3 regions of the Arthrobacter sp. BB-1 genome follow, and region 1 is predicted to be linked to each of the others. Evidence: predicted binding sites of a transcription regulator. Region 1 holds the regulator's gene; each other region holds the start of a gene.
What was found. The regulator HrcA, encoded in region 1, represses chaperone genes, less so after heat shock. The targets are predictions, from matches to a motif close to TTNGCACTCGNNNNNNNCGAGTGCNAA.
Positions count from the first base shown of each region.

Region 2: a site for HrcA is predicted at 2,097-2,123, ahead of groL (chaperonin GroEL). Genes of this name have one in related genera too.
Region 3: a site for HrcA is predicted at 2,727-2,753, ahead of FHJ30_RS15885 (Hsp20/alpha crystallin family protein). Genes of this name have one in related genera too.

Region 1 is NZ_VDEV01000019.1:41,458-48,506, reverse strand. Features, by position in the region: gene lepA (translation elongation factor 4) at 1-726, shown strand, start outside; gene hemW (radical SAM family heme chaperone HemW) at 763-1,992, shown strand; gene FHJ30_RS10520 (DUF4870 domain-containing protein) at 2,074-2,496, opposite strand; gene FHJ30_RS10515 (DUF3097 domain-containing protein) at 2,643-3,497, opposite strand; gene hrcA (heat-inducible transcriptional repressor HrcA) at 3,674-4,687, shown strand; gene dnaJ (molecular chaperone DnaJ) at 4,767-5,894, shown strand; gene FHJ30_RS10500 (16S rRNA (uracil(1498)-N(3))-methyltransferase) at 5,897-6,691, shown strand; gene FHJ30_RS10495 (GerMN domain-containing protein) at 6,719-7,049, opposite strand, start outside.
Region 2 is NZ_VDEV01000009.1:4,316-11,364, reverse strand. Features, by position in the region: gene FHJ30_RS04605 (ribonuclease HI family protein) at 1-127, opposite strand, end outside; gene groL (chaperonin GroEL) at 292-1,920, opposite strand; gene FHJ30_RS04595 (ABC transporter substrate-binding protein) at 2,209-3,465, opposite strand; gene FHJ30_RS04590 (cold-shock protein) at 3,489-3,695, opposite strand; gene FHJ30_RS04585 (LytR C-terminal domain-containing protein) at 3,789-4,445, opposite strand; gene FHJ30_RS04580 (DUF3263 domain-containing protein) at 4,495-4,824, opposite strand; gene FHJ30_RS04575 (uracil-DNA glycosylase) at 4,953-5,723, shown strand; gene FHJ30_RS04570 (siderophore-interacting protein) at 5,738-6,577, shown strand; gene FHJ30_RS04565 (threonine/serine exporter ThrE family protein) at 6,591-7,049, opposite strand, start outside.
Region 3 is NZ_VDEV01000028.1:20,088-27,136, reverse strand. Features, by position in the region: gene FHJ30_RS15900 (hypothetical protein) at 123-683, shown strand; gene FHJ30_RS15895 (FAD-dependent monooxygenase) at 680-2,323, shown strand; gene FHJ30_RS15890 (hypothetical protein) at 2,438-2,629, shown strand; gene FHJ30_RS15885 (Hsp20/alpha crystallin family protein) at 2,827-3,249, shown strand; gene FHJ30_RS15880 (NAD(P)H-hydrate dehydratase) at 3,428-4,375, opposite strand; gene FHJ30_RS15875 (histidine phosphatase family protein) at 4,359-5,135, opposite strand; gene FHJ30_RS15870 (alkaline phosphatase) at 5,276-6,952, opposite strand.

The DNA.
Region 1 (7,049 bases):
CTGATTTCCACCGCACCCAACGTGGAATACGAAGTGACGCTGGAGGACAAGAAGGTGGTCCATGTGACCAACCCCAGCGAATACCCCTCCGGCAAGATCCACGAGGTTCGCGAACCGATGGTGTCCGCCACCATCCTCGCTCCGAACGAGTTCGTCGGCGCCATCATGGAACTGTGCCAGAGCCGCCGCGGCGTTATGGGCGGAATGGACTACCTCTCCGAGGACCGGGTGGAAATCCGGTACCGCCTGCCGCTGGCGGAGATTGTGTTCGACTTCTTCGACATCCTCAAGTCCAAAACCCGAGGCTACGGGTCCCTGGACTGGAAGGCCGACGGCGACCAGGTGGCTGACCTGGTGAAGGTTGACATCATGCTCCAGGGTGAACAGGTGGATGCCTTCTCGGCCATCACCCACCGCGACAAGGCCTACGCCTACGGCGTAATGATGACCACCAAACTGCGCGAGCTGATCCCGAGGCAGCAGTTCGAGGTGCCCATCCAGGCGGCCATCGGGTCCAGGATCATTGCCCGTGAAAGCATCCGCGCCATCCGCAAGGACGTGCTGGCCAAGTGCTACGGCGGTGACATTTCCCGTAAGCGCAAACTGCTGGAAAAGCAGAAGGAAGGCAAGAAGCGCATGAAGATGGTGGGCCGGGTCGAGGTCCCCCAGGAAGCCTTCATCGCCGCCCTCACCACCGACGAGTCCAAGGACAAGGCAAAGAAGTAGTGAACACAGCGTCCGGCAACACCGGAGGCCCCAGCAATGCCTAGCATTCTTCCTCTCGGCGACCCGGCGCCGTCGGACGGTCTGTTGCCTGCCCAGGCAGCGGACGGTGCGGCGGACCGGGCGTTCGGGCTGTACGTGCACATTCCTTTCTGTGCCGTCCGGTGCGGGTACTGCGATTTCAACACCTACACCGCCACGGAACTGGGCGGCGGCGCATCCCAGGATGCGTATGCCGGCACGGCCGCATCCGAAGTGGCGCTGGCGGGGAAGGTCCTGGCCGGATCCGGGCTTCCGGCGCGCAAACTCAGTACCGTGTTCTTCGGCGGCGGCACCCCCACCCTGCTGCCCGCGGACGACCTTGCCCTGATCCTCCGCCGCGCCATCGACGAGTGGGGAATCGAGGATGGCGCCGAGGTGACCACCGAGGCGAACCCGGACTCGGTCACCCCTGAATCCCTGGCCATTCTCAAGGACGCCGGGTTCACCAGGGTCTCCTTCGGCATGCAGTCCGCTGTTCCCCATGTCCTGAAGGTCCTGGACAGGACCCACACGCCCAGCCGCGTGCCGCAGGTCGTTCAGTGGGCGCGTGATGCCGGACTCGCCGTGAGCCTGGACCTCATTTACGGGACACCAGGGGAGTCGCTGGACGACTGGCGCTACTCCCTTGAGACGGCGCTGTCCTACCAGCCGGACCACATCAGCGCCTACGCCCTCATTGTGGAGGACGGCACCAAGCTCGCCGCCCAGATCCGCCGTGGCGAAGTTCCCGGAATCGACGACGACGACCACGCCGACAAGTACGAACTCGCCGACCACCTCATCACCCAGGCCGGCCTCGGCTGGTACGAGGTCAGCAACTGGGCCCGCACGCCGGAGCAGGCCTGCCGGCACAACCTCGCCTACTGGCGGGGCGACGACTGGTGGGGGATTGGACCGGGGGCGCACTCCCACGTGGGCGGCGTCCGCTGGTGGAATGTCAAGCACCCCACGGCCTACGCCGGACGCCTTGCGCAGGGAGTGTCACCGGCAGCCGGCAGGGAAACCCTGGACCAGGAGACCCGGAATGTCGAGCGTGTCATGCTCGAGGCCCGTCTCCAGTCCGGCCTCGACGTGTGGTCACTGGGCCAGGCGGGACGGCACGAGGTGGCCGGACTGATCGCGGACGGCCTCGTGGATCCTGCCGCCGCTTTCAAGGGAAGGCTGGTCCTCACGCTCAAAGGGAGGCTGCTGGCAGACGCGGTGGTGCGCCGGGTCCTCCCGGACTGATCGGCACAAAGCAACGCGGGCCCGCGCCCGCAGCGTTCCCTGGCCGTGGAGCCGGTGCGGCCTTGCGGGGCCGGGGTGGAGTTACTTGATCCAGCGCAGGTTGTACTGGTACCGGTGCGGCTGTCCACGGTTGACATGGATGCCGGCCGCCACCGAGAAGCAGGTCAGGGCAATCCAGATGAGGGTGGCTATGACGGCAAAGACGTTGCCGATCACGGGAACGAAGACCACCAGGATGTTCGCAACCAGGGCAGCGATGGTGGGCGGCAGGCTGAAGTTCAGGGCTTCCTTGGATTCCTGGGCGGTGAAAGGCCCCCGGTCCCGGAAGATCAGGTAGATCAGCAGCGACGGAACACAGCCCAGGATGCCCCCAAAGTGGGCCATCGTGGCCCATTGGCGGTCTTCGCTGGCTGTGAGGGGCAGCGCATTCGCGGGAACGCCGTGGTACTCCGAACGGCCCTGGCCGCCCTGGGTGTCCCTGTGATCGCGTGCGTTTTCTGCCACAGTCTGTTCCTTCTGAAGTGCAATGGTGCCGGCCAAGAATGCTTACTTGGTGCGCAGGCCTGCATTGTTGCAGGATCCGCAGTACCAAGAATACTTGGTACTGCCCGGTATCGGCGCCGGAATGCGCGCGCCGGGGTGGAGCGCCCTCAGGGAACGGTGAGGAAGTCGATGACTTCCTCAACCCTCCCCAACAGCGAGGCTTCAAGGTCTGCGTAGGTGCGGACGGCGCCGAGGAGTTTCTGCCAGCCGAGTCCGATGTCCTCTTTGGTGGCATGGGGCCAGCCGAACGCTGCGAGGATGCCGGTCTTCCAGTCCTGCCCGCGCGGCACCACTGGCCACTGCTCAATGCCCAGGACAGCGGGCCGGATGGCCTGCCACACGTCCACATAGGGGTGCCCCACAATCAGGACGTTCCCCGCGGCACCCGGCGAGGCCATAACGGCGTCGGCTATGCGTGATTCCTTGGAGTCCGGCACGAGGTGGTCCACCAGGACACCCAGCCGCCTGCCGGGTCCGGGCCTGAACCCTGCGACTGCCGCCGCGAGGTCATCAATGCCGTGGAGGGGTTCGACGACGATGCCCTCCACGCGCAGGTCATCTCCCCAGACCTTTTCCACCAGTTCCGCGTCGTGCTTTCCCTCCACCCAGATGCGGCTGGCTTTGGCCACCTGCGCCCGCTGGCCGGCAACCCGGACTGACCCGGAAGCCGTCCGGCCGGGCCCGGCAACGGCACCGGCTGCCTGCCGCGGGGCCGGGGGCAGGAGCTTGATGGCCCGCCCTTCGAGAAGGAATCCGAAGCCCAAGCGGAAAGACCTGGACTTTCCGCGCCTGTCCTCCAGGGCAACCACATGCATTCCGCCGGATTTTTCGACGCGGGTCACGGCACCCACCCAGCCGGACTGGACGTCCTCGAGCACCATTCCCCGTTCAACGGGCACCTCGGGCAGTTCAGTCTTTGCGGGAGCGGACAAGTCCCGCGGGCCCCAGTTCTGGTACTGCATGGTTTCACTCCGCCTAGCGTTCGGTACAGGTCCGGAATTTCGCCCGGAGCGGTACCAATGCTAGCAACGGGGGGAGGCATAATAGACTGTTAGCACTTAGGCATGTCGAGTGCTAACCCTTGAGGTGGCACAGCGCGGGCGGTGCTGCCGCCCCGAACCCTGGATGGAGGTGGAGTGTGAGCGAGCCACGCAAACTCGAAGTGCTGCGTGCAATCGTGGAGGACTACGTCCACTCCCGGGAACCCGTCGGGTCCAAGGCCCTGGTGGAGCGGCACCATCTCGGTGTGTCCAGCGCGACGATCAGGAACGATATGGCCGCCCTGGAGGAAGAGGGCCTGATCACCGCTCCGCACACCAGCGCCGGGCGTATCCCCACAGACAAGGGTTACCGGCTGTTCGTGGACCAGATCTCTGCAGTCAAACCGCTGTCCCAGGCGGAACGGAGGGCCATCCAGTCACTGCTGGAAGGATCGGACGACCTTGACGACGTCCTTGACCGCACCGTCCGGCTGCTGTCGCAGCTGACCAACCAGGTCGCGGTGGTCCAGTACCCGCACCTGAGCCGGGCACTGGTCCGCCATATCGAGTTCGTCCTCCTTGCACCGCGGAAGGTGCTGGTGGTGCTGATCGCCAACAGCGGCAAGGTGGAGCAGCGCGTTATCGACGTCGGCCAGGACCTGGCGGATGACGCCCTCGCCAGCCTGCGGGCACGGTTCCTCGGATCCCTTGCCGGCACGCCGCTGAGCCAGCTCGCCCAGTCCCTGCCGGCGGTGGTGGCCACAGCGGCCCCGAGCCAAAGGCAGGCCGCCCATGCCCTCGCCGTCGGCCTCGAGGGACTGGCCCAGAGCAGCAGGGAGGACCGCATGGTCATGGCGGGCACAGCCAACCTTGCGCGGTCCAACGTGGACTTTCCGCTCAGCATCGGTCCGGTCCTCGAAGCGCTTGAGGAGCAGGTGGTCATGCTCCGCCTGCTGAGCGAAATGGCGCAGGACCACCGCGGAGTGGCTGTCAGCATCGGCCGCGAGAATCCCTACGACGGCCTGGCCGAGGCATCCGTGGTTGCAACAGGGTACGGTCCGGACCACGTTGCCAAAATCGGCGTCCTGGGGCCAACCAGGATGGACTATCCCACCACCATGGCCGCCGTCAGGGCCGTCGCCCGGTACCTTTCGCGGATCCTGGGCCCCTGACGTTTTCCGGTTCCCCGGGCAGGCAGAGCATTTTCCGCAGTCCAACTGCAGGCAGTACAACAAGGAAGAGATACGAACTTTGAGCAGCCACTACGACGTCCTTGGAGTCTCACCGGAGGCCACGGGAGAAGAGATCAAGAAGGCCTACCGCAAACTGGCGCGCACCCTCCACCCGGACGTCAACCCGGGTGAGGACGCGTCGGACCGCTTCAAGGCCGTGACCCACGCCTACGAGGTTCTCTCTGACCCGCAGAAGCGCCGCGTCTATGACACCACCGGCAACGAAAACGGCACGGACAACGGCTTCGGCGGAGGCGGATACGCCGGCCAGGGCTTCGCGTTCCAGGACATTTTCGACACCTTCTTCGGTGCCGGCGGAAGCACCGGCCCGGCTTCCCGCGTCAGGCGCGGCCAGGACGCCCTCATCAGTGTCCGCATTGAACTGCGTGACGCTGTTTTCGGCGTCAATAAGAAACTGGAAGTGGACACAGCCGTTATGTGCCCCACCTGCGACGGTTCGTGCTGCCAGCCGGGAACCCACCCGGAACGCTGCGACATCTGCGGCGGCAGCGGCCAGGTCCAGCGCGCAGTCCGGTCCATCCTGGGACAGGTCATGACCGCCGCCCCGTGCGGAACCTGCGAAGGCTTCGGCACCGTCATCAAGGACCCCTGCAACGAGTGCAGCGGCCAAGGACGCATCCGCAGCCGTCGTTCACTGACCATCAAGGTTCCAGCCGGCGTGGCCACCGGAACCCGCATCCAGCTCTCGGGCCAGGGCGAAGCAGGTCCTGCCGGCGGCCCTGCCGGCGACCTCTACGTCGAGATCCGCGTAAACAACGACGCCACGTATGTCCGGGACAACGACGACCTCCACGCAACCCTGCACATTCCCATGACGGCGGCAGCCCTGGGTACCGAAGTGAGCCTGGAAACGTTCGACGGGCCGCAGGAAATCGACGTCAAGCCCGGCACCCAGTCCGGCGAGATCATCACCCTTCGCGGACTTGGCGTGACCCACCTCCGCGGTTACGGGCGCGGCGACCTGAAAGTGCACCTCCAGGTCGAAACCCCCGCGAAACTCGACCCTGCACAGGAGGACCTCCTGCGGCAGCTTGCCAAACTCCGCGGTGAGCAGATCACCGAAGGAAAGCTTGCGGCCAGCGGAGGCATGTTCGCCAAGCTCCGGGACCGGCTCGGTAACCTGTAGCGGTGAGCAACCCGGTCTTTTTCACCCCTCCCGGTTCCCTTGACCAGATGGTGGCGGGGGAGGTCTTTGTCCTTGAAGGGCCCGAGGCGCGGCACGCCGTCACGGTGAAGCGGATCGCCCCCGGCGAGCCCGTTGACATCGTGGACGGCGCCGGGACCCGCATGAGCGGAAAGGTGCTGGCGGCATCCCCGTCCGGGCTGGATGTTGAGTGCGCCTCCCTGTCCGTCGAGCCGCAGCCAGGCACCAGGCTGGTGCTGGTGCAGGCACTGGCCAAAGGCGACAGGGACGAACTTGCCATTGAGACGGCAACAGAGCTGGGGATCGACGCCGTTATACCCTGGCAGTCCGAGCGGTCCATCGTCAGGTGGAAAGGCGACCGGGCGGCGAAAGCCCACGCCAAATGGCAGTCCGTGGTCACGGCGGCAGCCAAGCAGGCCCGCCGCGCATGGATTCCCGAGGTACGGCCCGCCGTCGACACGGCCGCGCTGGCCGGCCTCGTGGAGACGGCTCAGCTTGCCATAATCCTGCATGAGGACGCGGTCAGGCCCCTGCGGACCGTGCTGGAAGCATGGCAGGGCGGCGGAAACGGGACGGAACCGCGGGAAGTGCTCCTGCTTGTTGGACCGGAAGGCGGCATCAGTCCCCGGGAAGTCACCCGCCTCTGCGGCAAAGGTGCCGTCACGGCGCTGCTGGGCCCCCATGTGCTGCGCTCATCCACTGCCGGGCCCGCCGCCGTCGTGCTCGCCAGCGACGTCCTGGGACGATGGGCGGCCCCTGGCGCCGCACCTGCCGGTTGAGCAGGCAGCGGAGCTGCAGGGTGCGGGCTAGCGGACCTTGAAGGCCCGCGAGTCCTCGTTCTGATCCGGCTGCCCGCTGGCGCCGGCCTGGGCAACGCGCAGCTCGTAGTCGCCCGCAGGGAGCGTGAGGGCCAGCGTAAAGAGCCCTCCCTGTCCCGGTTCGGCAGAGGCCGTTGTTTCTCCGGTGAGGAAGGGCGCCTTGGTGCCGCCCGCCTCCATCCGCTGGATCTGCCAGCGCAACTTGCTGCCGGCAAGCGTGCTGCGGCCGGTGATCTTCACGCTTCCGCCGGCGATTTCCACATTTTCCTGCGGATCGATGACCCAGACGGGCGCCACCATGCCCGCGGCCCTCGTCATC
Region 2 (7,049 bases), on a different contig from region 1:
CGCCCTGGTTGTTCGTCCCGTGGGGCCACCCTCCGGCGCGCCAGCAATCATCGTTCACGTACCAGGCCCAGCCGGCCGGGCCGGGGTTTCCCAAGGCCGAACCGTCGGCCGCTGCAGTAATTGTCACCGGTCCATCCTCCCAGACCGGACGGACAATCCGGACTTTCAGCGCAGCCGGTGCACGGCCGTGCCCGGAAGTAAAAGTAAGCAGCTTCCAAGGAACACGAATGCGGCCCCCTCAAAAGAGGGGGGCCGCATTCGTTTCAGCGGGACACAGTCCGGCAGGAGGGCTTAGAAGCCGCCCATGCCGCCCATGTCATCGCCGCCGCCAACGGGGGCCGGGTTCTTCTCCGGCTTGTCGGCAACCACAGCTTCGGTGGTAAGGAACAGGCCGGCAATGGAAGCCGCGTTCTGCAGGGCAGAGCGGGTTACCTTGACGGGGTCGTTCACGCCGGCAGCCAGCAGGTCGACGTACTCGCCGGTTGCGGCGTTCAGGCCGTGTCCTGCGGGCAGGCCGCGGACCTTGTCCACCACAACGCCCGGCTCCATGCCGGCGTTGAAGGCGATCTGCTTCAGCGGAGCATCGATGGCAACACGGACGATGTTGGCACCGGTGGCCTCGTCGCCGGACAGCTGCAGGTTGGCGAATGCCTTGGCGCCGGCCTGGATGAGGGCCACGCCGCCACCGGCAACGATGCCTTCTTCAACAGCAGCCTTGGCGTTGCGCACTGCGTCTTCGATGCGGTGCTTGCGCTCCTTGAGCTCAACCTCGGTTGCGGCACCGGCCTTGATGACTGCGACGCCGCCGGCCAGCTTGGCCAGGCGTTCCTGCAGCTTCTCGCGGTCGTAGTCCGAATCGGAGTTCTCGATCTCGGCGCGGATCTGGGACACGCGGCCAGCGATCTGGTCGGCGTCGCCGGCACCTTCGACGATGGTGGTCTCGTCCTTGGTGACAACAACCTTGCGTGCCTTGCCCAGGAGTTCCAGGCCGGCGTTTTCCAGCTTGAGTCCGACTTCCTCGGAGATGACCTGGCCGCCGGTGAGGACAGCGATGTCGGCAAGCTGCGCCTTGCGGCGGTCACCGAAGCCCGGGGCCTTGACGGCGACGGACTTGAAGGTGCCGCGGATCTTGTTGACGATCAGGGTGGCCAGGGCCTCGCCCTCGATGTCCTCGGCAATGATCAGCAGCGGCTTGTTGGACTGCATGACCTTTTCGAGGACTGCAACCAGTTCCTTGACGTTGGAGATCTTGGAGTTGACGATCAGGATGTACGGATCCTCGAGGACCGTCTCCTGGCGCTCAGCGTCAGTCACGAAGTAGGCGGAGATGTAGCCCTTGTCGAAGCGCATGCCTTCGGTGAGCTCCAGCTCCAGGCCGAAGGTGTTGGATTCCTCGACCGTGATGACGCCTTCCTTGCCCACCTTGTCCAGGGCTTCGGCAATGAGGGCGCCGATTTCTTCGTCACCGGCGGAGATGGACGCCGTGGCGGCGATCTCTTCCTTGGTTTCGATTTCCTTGGCGGAGTTCAGCAGTTCGGCGGTGACGGCCTCAACGGCCTTCTCGATGCCGCGCTTGAGGGACAGCGGGTCGGCGCCGGCGGCGACGTTGCGCAGGCCTTCCTTGACCAGGGCCTGGGCCAGCACGGTAGCGGTGGTGGTTCCGTCGCCAGCGACGTCGTCGGTCTTCTTGGCAACTTCCTTGACCAGCTCGGCGCCGATCTTCTCGTAGGGATCGTCCAGCTCGATCTCCTTGGCGATGGAAACACCATCGTTGGTGATCGTGGGGGCGCCCCACTTCTTTTCGAGGACGACGTTGCGTCCACGCGGGCCGAGGGTGACCTTAACGGCGTCGGCGAGGATATTCAGGCCCCGCTCAAGGCCGCGGCGTGCCTCTTCATCAAATGCAATGATCTTGGCCATAACGGCAATAGTCCTTTCGGGACAGTCGTTAAGAATGAACCTTCGCTGCAGTGCCCGCGACGGACGACCCTTTGCCGGCGGCCTCTGTATGCCTCCGGGTGCGGGTCTCACTCCAGTAAGGTGTTTCTTCGCTCCTCGCCCGGTGCCGCGCGCCGCCGGCCGGAACCAGGCTTTGCTTAGCAGTCGGTACGTCAGAGTGCTAAGTCAATAATTAGCACTCCCCACGTGAGAGTGCAAGCGAATAGGCCGCCTAAAGCGTTGCGGCAGGCACCTCTACGCCGAGGGCGATCAGCCGGCGCGGCCCGCCGTTTCGCGGCCGCTGGGCGTCGGGTTGTTGTCTGCCCCGTAGGTGAACACAGTGAACGTTGCCGAGGTGATGTCGCCATTGGCGTCGAAGGCAACCGGGCCGGATTCGCCGTCGTAGTTGATGCCCGTACCGGAAGCCTTCGCTGCCAGGCATTCCTTGTAGCTGGGGCAGGGCGTGCCCGGCGCCGATTCAGTCCCGCCAGCGGTCCCGGCAGCCGTCCCGCCTGAGACGGCAACCAGGTTTGCTGCGATGGAGCGGCCGGAGTCGTCCTCGGCTTTGGCCGCCGCCAGGGCCGCGAGGATCGCGGCGTCGTATGTCTCCGCTGCGAAGGACACGTCCTTCAGGCCGGGATCGATGCCGAGGAGCCTTTCCTGGAATGCTGCGGCTGGCAGCTCACCGGGGACCACGGCCCGGGCACCCTCCAGGGCCTTGGTTCCCAGCTTGGACGCGTACCGGCCGAATGCGCCGTCGCTGAGGATGATCCTGGAACCGGCAACGGCCGCGTTGTTGAGTTCAGCCAGGGCACCCTGCGCGCCGTCGCGCGCCACCAGGATGACGGCGTCAGGGTCCGCTGCGCGGGCGGCCGCGGCGGCGTTTCCCGCTTCACCCGGCTTGAAGCCCGCCGTGGCAACCACTTCCAGGCCGGCCTGTTGGGCGGAATCGGCGACGGCGGCGGAGACATCGCTGCCGTAGGCACCTTCCTGGAACATGACGGAGATGGTGGCGGCGCCCGCGTCCTTGGCGAGCTTAACCAGCACCGGCCCCTGTGCGACGTCGGCGGCCGCCGTCCGGAAGTAGTACCCGCCGCTGGGGATGGTGCTGAGCCCCGCCGCGGTGTTGGCCGGCGAGATCAGCGGCGTCCTGGCCCTGGAGAGGATGTCCACGGCCGATTTGGCGTGGCTGGAGTCGGTGGGGCCGATCACCACGTCCGCCTTGGCCTGGACCAAAGCCTGGGCTTGTGCTGCCGCGTCCTGGCCGGCCTCGAAGGGCAGCAGTTCCACGGGCCGGCCTTTGTGCCCGCCGGCCGCGTTGATTTCCTTGACGGCGAGCTTGGCGGCGGCCGCCTGGGGCGGGTTCAGGAAGCTGCTGTCCCCGGTGTTGTCCAGGATGAGGCCAATCCGCAGCGTGCCGTCCCCGGATGCCTCCGCTGTTTCCACGCGTGCATTTCCGGTGACGCCGGAACAGGCGGTGAGGGCCAGTGTGCAGCAGAGGGCTGCGGCGAAAACAGGACGACGCATCCCGGCGGGAACAAACAGACGCTTCACTCGGCTGGCCGGACGCTTTCCGCCTGGGGGCCCTTTTCGCCTTCGCCCACTTCAAGTTCCACGCGCTGTCCTTCATCCAGTGCCCGGTAGCCTTCGCCCTGGATGGCGGACCAGTGCACGAAGACATCGTCGCCGGACCCGTCAACGGTAATAAAGCCGTAGCCCTTTTCCGCGTTGAACCACTTGACGGTTCCTCGTGCCATGGTGACCACTCTTTCCGTTAGGTCCGGGATGCTGCCGGCGCCGCCGTTCCGGGGCCGAAGCCTGGAATTTACTCTAGCCAATGCGTGCCGGGATTAGCGGTACCCCGGGCCCAGCACAACCACAAGCGGAACCTGGAATTCCGTGCTGTTCACCACGGTAGGGACGCCCAGGAGTTCCGCGAGGGCTTCGGCGTTGGCCCGTTGGGTTGTCCCGGAGTAGAAAATGGTGGAGCCCTGCTGCGGCGCCCCTGCCCAGTTCCCTACCTGGCCCAGGGACCAGCCGTCGGCCCGCACGGTTCCGCCCACGCGGCTTGCCAGTCCGGCGGTTCCGGCGGCGTTGTAGACCGCCACGGCCTGTGTCTTGTCCACGGACGCAGCCTGCGGCGTCGGCTGGATGCTGGACCCAGCCCCGGCGGCGGGAACCGTCCCTGGCCCCGCGGCTTCTGTCGTGGCGGAGGGCTCAGGCTCCGTCGAGGGGGTGGAGGATGTGTCCGGGGTGGCGGAGGGCGTAGACCCGGTTCCGGCGAGCGGCGTTGATTCGAGGCTTGAGGAGGCCTGGCTTGCCGGTCCGCTGAACCCGAGCTTGGGCAGGATCAGGAAGGACACCAGCCCGATGGCCAGGGCAACGCAACCCACCGCCAGGATGGGCCACAGCCGGACCCGTGACGGAGCAGAGGCTGTGCGATGGACACCTTGTCGCGACGCGGTCTCCGGGACCTTGTCGAATTCATCGCGGGCGTATTTGGTCATGGGAAAGAGACATCCTTGCGTGTTGCTGCTGAGACTCAGTACGGGCGTCTTATGCGTCGGACCCCAGGCGCCGTGCAGTGCGTGCACGGTGACGCGACGTACGTAGTCTACGCAATCTCTTGACCAGCATGGGGTCATGCGCCAGCGCATCCTCGGTATCGATCAGCGCGTTGAGGATCTGGTAGTAGTGCGTCGCGGAGAGATCGAAGAGTTCCCGGATGGCCTGTTCCTTGGCACCGGCGTACTTCCACCACTGCCGTTCCAGGGCGAGTATCTGCTGGTCACGCTCGCTGAGCGGCGAATCCCGCAGCGCGAAATCCGGCAGGAGGACGTTCCGTTGGTCCTGCTCCGGCAGGTGCTCCCGAGCTGGTTCCGCCACGGCGCACTCTCCTTTGCTGGTTACGTAAAATGTCTGACCCCCATGCTACGGGCGAATAACACCATTGTCATTTGCGCGCCGGGCGGCCTGCCGGACCGGGCCGGCGGTCCTCCTGCGAGAATGGGACGGTGTTTGAATCAGATGCCCTTTTCGAACTGGCGCAGGATCCGGCGCGCGGGCAAGGCTTCGCCGAGCTGGCGCAGCTGCCCCTGACGGAGCTGATGACGCCTGACTGGGCAGCTGCCTTGGCGGGCGTGGAAAGCGGACTCCGGGACGTGCTCACCTTCCTTGCCCGGGAAGAAGCGGCCGGGCACCCGGTGCTGCCGGCGCCGTCGAACGTCCTGCGGGCATTCCGCCAGCCCCTCGCCGACGTGAAAGTCCTGATGGTGGGGCAGGATCCGTACCCCACGCCGGGGCACGCCGTCGGGCTGGCCTTCGCCGTTGACCCGCACGTGCAGCCCATCCCTCGGAGCCTGGCGAATATCTACCGGGAGCTGGAAGCGGACCTGGGAATTCCCGCGCGGGTCCACGGCGACCTCTCCGCCTGGGCTGGCCAGGGCGTCCTGCTCCTGAACCGCGTGATGACTGTAAGGGCCGGCGCTGCAGGCTCCCACCGCCGGAAGGGGTGGGAGGAAATTACGACGGCGGCTGTCAAGGCCGTGGCCGGCCGGCGGGCCCCGGACGGGTCGCCGTTGCCGCTGGTTGCCGTGCTGTGGGGAAAGGACGCAGAGAGCGTGCGTCCGCTGCTGCCCGGGGTTCCGACCGTGTCCAGCGCCCACCCCAGCCCCCTCTCCGCCTCCCGCGGATTCTTTGGTTCCCGGCCGTTCAGCCGCGTCAACGCGCTGCTGCGGGAGCAGGGTGCCCCGGACGTAACCTGGGAGCTTCCGCCGGTAGCCTAGCTTAGGCTTGCCTTATGAGCATTGTTCCCGCCACCACCAGCGCCACCAAGAAGAGCCGCCCGCAGGTCAACCTCGCAGTGCTGCGCCGGGAACAGCTCTCGCCCCACATGGTGCGGATTGTTGCCGGCGGCGACGGTTTTGCGGACTTCGTCAACAACGGCTTCGTGGACCGCTACGTGAAGATTGTTTTCCCGCAGCCGGGCGTCACGTACCCCTCCCCGCTGGACTTGTGGAGCATCCGGGAGACCATGCCGCGGGAACAATGGCCGTTCACGCGCACTTACACCCTCCGCTGGGTGGATCCCGTGGCCAGGGAGCTTGCCATCGATTTTGTGGTCCACGGCGAGGAAGGACTGGCAGGACCGTGGGCGGCGAAGGCCCAGCCGGGCGAGACCCTGACTTTCACGGGGCCGGGAGGGGCGTACAACCCCAACCCCGACGCTGACTGGTACCTGTTCGCCGGGGACGAGGCGGCGGTGCCCGCCATCGCGGCATGCATCGAATCCCTGCCTGCCGAAGCCGCCGGCGTCGCCTTCCTTGAAGTTGATTCCGGCGCCGACATCCAGCAGTTTGCCGCCCCAGCAGGAGTGAAGCTGAACTGGCTTTTCCGTAACGGCGTCCCTGCAGGCGAGAGCGGCCTCCTGGTGCAGGCGGTAGCGGACGCGGAGTGGCCCGAGGGCCGGGTGGACGTCTTCGCCCACGGCGAGCGCGGGTACATGAAGCAGCTGCGCGACGTCTTCTTCAAGCAGCGCGGCCTGGACCGGAAGCAGGTGTCCCTGTCAGGGTACTGGGCCAAGGGCCGCGTTGAGGACGACTTCCAGGCTGAGAAGAAACTCCCCGTAGGGCAGATCTAGCCTCCACCCCTGGTCAGCGGCGGCGTGCGCGCCGCCGCTCGTTGCTGGCAAGGCTGCGGGTCAGCGGCCGCGCCAGCGTGTCGCCAAGGACGATCCCGCCGGCTGTTCCCAGGACGATGGCTCCCGCGTTGAGCATCCCGCCGGCGCCCAGCAGGATCTCGGCTTCCTCGATGGTGAGCACGTACATGGACCGGAAAATGGTAAGGCCGGGCAGCAGGATCAGCGCCGCGGGCACGGCCACCACCAGCTGGGGTGCACCCATCCTCAGGGCGACGACGCGGGCCAGCAGGCCAATGGCCACGGCGGCCAGGGCTGGGGAGAACCGGTCCCCGATGCCCAGCAGTCCACCGCCCAGGAGGACAAAGTAGCCGGCGACCCCCACCGCCGCGGTGGGAAGCAGGAGGTGCCACGTGGTTTGTTCCGTGACCCCGATGGCCATCACCGCCACCGCCACCAGGATGACCAGCACCCA
Region 3 (7,049 bases), on a different contig from region 1:
GCTGCGGGCGCCTGCCGAGGGGTAAAGGGCCAAAGACCCTAGGGTCCGGGCCGGGAGTGCGGGACGGTGGAAAGAGCGGGGAGATAGGTCGGGGTACACGCAGGGTGCGGAAGGAGACACCAATGTCCAGCAAATCGGGTCCGGCCCCAAGAGCCCAGGCATGGCGGGCGGTAGCCCGGTGCGTGGGCAGGAGTTTCGTGATGCTGGCCCGGCGGCAGGTCCACCTGCCCCGGGAGAATGTGGGACGCGTCCTGCAATTTGCGGACGGCAGCACGTCCCGGGTGTACCGGGAAACGGCTGTCAGCGCCGCACCCCGGCGGCCGTGTATTCTCGTCGTCGCCTTCAAGCTCAGGCTGGTACGGGGCAGGGCACACCGCCTCTTCGAGGCCGAAAGCCTGCTCAACACCCCGCTCTTCGTCGGGTTTCCTGGATTCGTGTCGAAGCTCTGGTGCGCCCATGACAGTCGTGGAGTTTATCGGGGCCTCTACGAATGGGACGGCCCCGCCCGTGCCCGGCACTACGCCTCCGCCTTGTGGCGGGTCCTGGAACTGGTCAGCGTCCCGGGGTCGATCAGCTACAAAGTTGTACCCGGGCTGCGCCGCGACGAGGTGCTCGCCAACCCGGCGCGGATGGAGGCCGCCGGGGCCGGACAGGCGTGGTGGCGGCTCCTGAGCCACAAATGACAGCCGACAGCGACGTCCTGGTGGTGGGCGCAGGCCCGGCCGGCCTGACAACAGCCCTCCAGGCCCACGCCCACGGGGCCACCGTCCGGATTGTTGACCGGCGGGCCGAGCGCGTCCGCCCCTCGCGGGCCATGATGCTCCATGCCCGTGCGCTCGAAGGGCTCCGGCCACTGGGCGTCACGGACGAGTTGCTCAGCCGGGCGGGCACAACTCCGGAGGCGCGCATCCACCTGGGTAAACGGGTGGTGCAGGCCAGGCTCGGCCACGCCGATCTTCCGGATACGGCCTTCCCGCACCTGACGCTGGTACGGCAGGCCGACGTCGAGGACGTTCTGTGGCGGGCCCTCAAAGCCCGGGACGTGCCGGTTGACTGGGGCGTTGAGTTCCGTGGCCTGGCCGCCTTCGCGGGCACGGAGGGAACGCTGCGCGCCGACCTGCGGCTGGCGGACGGCGACGTCCCCCGTGGGAACGGGCTCCCCGCGAACGGACCGCGGGCCAACCTGGCCCATGCCGGCCAGCCCGGAGGGCTCCTGGAGCAGCACGACTGCCGCTTCCTTGCCGGATGCGACGGCCAATCCAGTACCGTGCGCGGGCTTGTCGGCGCCGACTGGCATGGGGCGCCGTACCGGGTGGAGGCCGTCCTGGCCGACCTGGAACTCGATGGCCCGCTGGACCCCGGGCTCCTCCACGTCGCCGTCGGGAACGGCGGGCTGGCGTTCCTTTTCGCCCTTGGGGAGGGCGCCACGTGGCGGCTGCTCGCCACCCGCCCGGCAGATCCGCATGCCGCCGGCCCGTTCGGCCAACTGGGGCCGGAAGTTGCGGCAGGGGAAGTGGCCCGGCTGGTCCAAGGGTCAGGGCTGGAGGCGACGGTCCGGGACGTGCGGTGGTCCGCGCAGGTCCGCCTGCAGCACCGGCTCGCCAGCAGGTTCCGCAGCGGGAACCTGTTCCTGGCCGGAGATGCCGCACACGCCCATTCACCAGCGGGCGGCCAGGGGATGAACAACGGCATTCTCGACGCACTCAATCTTGGCTGGAAGCTGGGCTTCGCTTCGGGCGGCGGGACGCACCCGGAACTGCTCGGCTCCTATGATTACGAGCGCCGCCTCGCCGCCCGGCGGGTGCTGGCCCTGACGCATGCCATCTTTTTCGGGGAAGCGTCGCCCCACCCCCTTGCCCGCCTGCTCCGCAGGGTCCTGCCGGTTTCCGCGCCGTTGCTGCCGGTGCTCCTGCGCCGGCGCCGGCTCACGTCCGCGGGCATCAGGCTCCTGGCACAGCCTTTTGTCCGCTACCGGAACAGCACCATCTCGGTGGAGGGCACCCCGCCAGCGGCGCGCTGGCCGCGGCCGGGGGACCGGCTGCCGGATGCGCCGGTGGTCACCGGCGGGCGGAGCGTCCGCCTTCACGAGTTGACTGCGGCGCCGGGCGTGCACGTCCTGCTGGAGCACGACGCCGGATGGGATGCCGCGGGCGCGGACCTCACCTTCTCCGGGCGCAAGGTTCATGTGCACCGGCTCAGCAGCCATCCCGGCCGCGGCATCGTTGCGGTGCGCCCGGACGGGCACGTCGGTTTCCGGTGCGGGGAGGCGGACCTGCACCAGCTGCGTGCCTGGCTTCGGCTGGTGGGCGCCGTCCCGGGCTGACCCCACGCCCCGGGCCGCAGGGAACGGCGGGCGCTTGGCCTAGTGGGCTTGAGGTGGCGGGCGTATCCTGATCACGCCAAGGCACGTCCATCAAACGTGAGAGGGGAACGTCACATGACCATCCCGCCAGTGCACGAGCCCGAGCCGTTTCCGCCGGAACCAGGCCCGGACCAGCCAGATCCCACCCAGCCCGGCCACCCCGGCCCGCCGGCTCCCAACCCGTTCCCGGCACCCGAACCGCCGGGCCCGCTGCCGGTGCCCGACCCCGGCCCGGCGCCGCTCCGGCCGGACCCCACGCGGAGCTGACAAACCAGGATAAGAGGGGCCTTCTGCCTGCCGCAGAGGGCCCCTCTTCCGCGTCCAGGGCAGGCCGGAAAAACTCTTAAAAATCCCTCCTGAACCCCTTGCAGACCTGATTCTCCAGTGATAAAAAATCTATATCAGCCAATACAGATCGGCTGGTACCAAAAAGTGTTGGACCGTCTCTTACGAGGAGGGAAGCCATGTTGATGCGAACTGATCCGTTCCGCGAGCTGGACAGGCTGGCCCAGCAGGTCCTCGGCACGGCGGCGCGCCCGGCAGCGATGCCGATGGACGCGTGGCGGGAGGACCAGGAATTTGTAGTCGCTTTTGATCTGCCCGGTGTCGCACTGGATTCTGTGGATCTGGATGTGGAACGGAATGTCCTGACGGTACGGGCCGAGCGCCCCGAGCCCGCGGGCAAGGATACCGAGTTGATCGCCTCCGAGCGGCCGCGCGGCGTGTTCAGCCGCCAGCTGATCCTCGGGGACACCCTGGACACGGACAATGTGAAGGCTACGTACGACGCCGGTGTCCTGACGCTGCGGATTCCTGTCGCCGAGAAGGCCAAGCCGCGCAAGATCGAGATTGAGACGAAGGGGGCAAAGCAAGAGATTGCCGCCTAGTGTCAACACAAGAATCGGGACGTCGGGTATCAAATTGCTGACTGCCTTTTGGGCGGATCGCGAAGTACGCACGCCACAGCGCTTAAAGCGCACCGGCAGCCTACTCCCGTAACTTCCCGATAAGGTGGCCCCCGGCTTCGGCCGGGGGTCGTCCTATGTCCGGGCCTTTAAGGCGGTGTCAGGTGTTGAGCTCCAGCATCAGCGCGGGCAGTTCATCCGCGAGTTCGCGCGCCAGGAAGCCCAACGGTCCCAGCCGGCTGGCAAGCCTGTCCGCGGCAGCCGCATGAAGGTGGGTCCCCCAGCATGCGGCCTGCGCTTCACTGGTGCCCCGGGCGCGGAGGCCGGCGATGGCACCGGCCAGGACATCCCCGCTGCCCGAGGTCCCCAGCCCGCCGTATCCTGTGGTGATTTTCCAGAGCTCCGGCTGTTCCGGGGCATCTCCGGGCGGCCGCGCGATCAGGCCCTGGCAGCTGACCACGGCACGGTAGCGTTCGGCAATCGCGGCCACGTCCGCCTCCAGGTCCTTCACGTCGCGGCCAAGCAGGACCTCGGCCTCCTTGGGGTTGGGGGTGAGGATCAGGCGGCCTTTCCACGGCTCAATCAGGTCCTCCACCTTCACCAGGGCGCCCAGGGCGTAGGCATCCAGCACGACGGCGGGACCTCCCGGGCCGTTCGGCCCGCCTTCTCCTGTCTCCCGCTCGAGCAGCGCCCGGAGCAGCTCCTCGGCCAGGTCCAGGTCATCGAGGCCCGGGCCCACCAGCACGGCATCCGCCCGGTCCAGGTACGTGGAAATACGGTCAAGGCCCTCGGCCGTCACGGACCCGCCAGGGGTTTCCGGCAGCCCCACCGCCCCGCACTCCGGCAGCGCGACGCCCACGTGGACAGCCACGGACTCCGAGACCGCCAGGGTGAGCTTCCCTGCGCCGGCCCGGAGAGCCGCCGCACCGGCCAGCAGGGCGGCGCCGGGAGTCGCCCGGGCTCCGCCCACCACCAAGACCGATCCGCGGGAGTACTTGTCCTCGCCCGGAGAGGGCAGCGGCCAATCGCGCAGGAGCGACGGCGTCACCAACGTCGGCTGCTCGGCCCCGGCCCGCTCGGCCCCGGCCGCCTCACCGCGGGTGGACACTGGTATCCCCGCCGTGTTCGGTCACGGTGACGCCCTGCTCGGTCAGGTGGTCCGCCACATTGAAGCTCTCGAGCGTCCACGGTCCGGCGCCGGAGGGCCGCACATACCGGGTCAGGGAGGCGTTCAGCACCGAGGTTGTGGCTGCGAGGTCCAGGAGTTCTGTTTCGCTCAGCCCTTCGAGCACGTACCGGAAGAGCATGATCACGGCGTCGTGGCACACCAGCATCACCCGGTGCCCGGTGCCCAGGTTGTTCAGCTCCGCCAGGACGGAGCGCAGCCGGAGGGCTACGTCCGCCCAGGATTCACCTCCCGGCGGCCGGTAGTACAGCTTGCCCAGCCATTCGCGGCGTTCCACCTCATCCGGGAAACGCTGCTCCACGCCCAGCCGGGTGAGCCGGTCCAGGATGCCCAGCTCGCGGTCCCGCAGCCTCTCATCAGTGCGCACCTTCATGGGCCAGCCAGCCACCTCCACGGCGATTTCCGCCGTCTGCCGGGCACGCGCGTAGGGCGAGGACACCACGGCGTCCGGCCGGAACTCCTCGGCGATCCGGGCCAGCGCCGCGCCCAGCGCCTTCGCCTGCTCCTGCCCAATATCGGACAGGTTCACGTCGGCGTCACGCGCCGGTACGGCGATGACCTCCGCCCGTGCCTCCCGTGCCTCGGTGGCGGCAACGTTGCCCTCGCTCTCGCCGTGGCGGATCAGCAGCAGCTCCACCGCCCCTGCCTCCTGCACAGCCTCTGTCAGCCCGTCGTCGTTCAAGAGAAATCACCCCGTCTGCGTGCCGTTCCGAATGCAGGAACACTACCAGCGGCGTACCCACGGGGCCGGGAAAATAACGGACGACGGCGGCCGGGCACCCGGGTGCGCGGCCGGATGGAGCGCGCACCCGGGCGAAGAAGCTACCGCTCCGGCGTCAGCACCTTGGTGAACACCGTGGCGCCATTGGCGTTCCGGAGGCTGGCCGTGAAGCTGTTGTCCCCGCCCAGCTGCACGTGCCCGAAGAACTGGTTCTCACCGTTGCGTGGTGACTCTCCGGCGAACTTGCCGGCCTTGGAGAACACCACCTCGGGCCCGAACGTGCCGTCCATCTTGTTCGGACCAAAGGATCCAGCGGCAATCGGCCCTGCCACGAATTCCCAGAACGGGTCGAAGTCGGTGAACGCCGCACGGTCGGGGGAGTAGTGGTGCGCGGCGCAGTAGTGGACGTCGGCGGTCAGCCACACCACGTTCTTAACCGCGTTGTGTTTGAACGCGCTCAGCACCCCGGCGATCTCCAGCTCACGGCCCAGGGGAGCACCCGCGTCGCGGTTTGCCAGGCTCTCCTGGTTCACCGGACCATCCGGCACGATGATGCCCAGCGGCAGGTCCGCTGCGATCACCTTCCACGTGGCCTTGGACCTGGTCACCTCGCGAATCAGCCAGTCCACCTGCTCCTGGCCCAGGATGGCCGTGGCGTACGGTTCCTTGCCGTCCGTGTTGGGCGACTTGAAGGTGCGCATGTCCAGGCAGAAGATGTCCAGCTGCGGGCCGCGGCTGATCTTCCGGTAGATGCGGGCAGGCTGGTACTGGCCGGCGTCGTCGAACGTTCCCGGCCGCCACAGCGCTGCCGAATCGGCGATGGGCATGTTCTCCTGCCAGGCCTGCCGTCCCCGGGCCGCCAGGGTGTTGACGTCGCGGACGGTGTAGCGGGGATCGTCCAGGATTTCGCCGGGGTACCAGTTGTTGGTGGTCTCGTGGTCATCCCAGTTGGCGATGACGGGGACGTTCGCGAACATCGCCCGCATGTTGGCGTCCATCTGGTTGTAGCGGTGCCGGCCGCGGAATTCCGTGAGCGTCTCGGCCACCTTGGACACCTCCTCCGTGACCAGGTTCCGCCATACCTGCCCGTCCTTCTCCACCACGGTCTCCGTAATGGGGCCGTCGGCGTAGACAGTGTCGCCGGAGTGGATGAAGAAGTCCGGCCGGGTCTCGTGCATGGCGCGGTAGCCGCGCATCCCGCCGATTTCCTCGTTGATGCCCCAGCCCTGGCCGGCAGTGTCACCCGTCCATACAAAGCTTTGGGCGGACGACGCCGGCACCTCGCCTCCCTCGCTCGTCCCACCGGTGCGGCCGTTGCCGTTGTATGTCCCGGCGTCGGGAGCTGTGCGGAAGCTGCCGCTGATGGTCTCGCCGGCCGCGCCGCCGTCGTCCTCGAAGCTGATCTCCAGCGCAAAGCGCGTATTGGACGGCAGGTTCCCGGCGTGGATCTTGGCGGTGAAGTCGGAGGCCTGGGTTGCGCGGGGCCCGCGGAGGACGCGCTCAAAGGCGCCGCGGCCGCGGAGGACCTCGCCGCCGTCGTCCACGGCCCGCAGGACTGCCGCCATCCGCCCGGCACCGGAAGCGCGGGACCACAGGACGGCGGAATCGGAGGTGACGTCTCCGGTGGCTATGCCGCTGGGCAGGGTGAGCCGGTTCCGGACCAGCGCGACGCCGGCGGGCGACTGGACTGCGGCGGCCTGGGCGGCGGCGGGTGTGGCCGCCAGTGCGGCAGCGAGGACGGATCCCTTGACGATGGTGCGGCGCGAAATGTCAGTCATGCCGTCCAGCCTCTACCGGCCGGGCGCACGGACGCTTTCCCGCCGGTGAACCCCGGGTGAGCCCCCGTTGAACAGCTTCGGGTTTCGACGCGCAAAA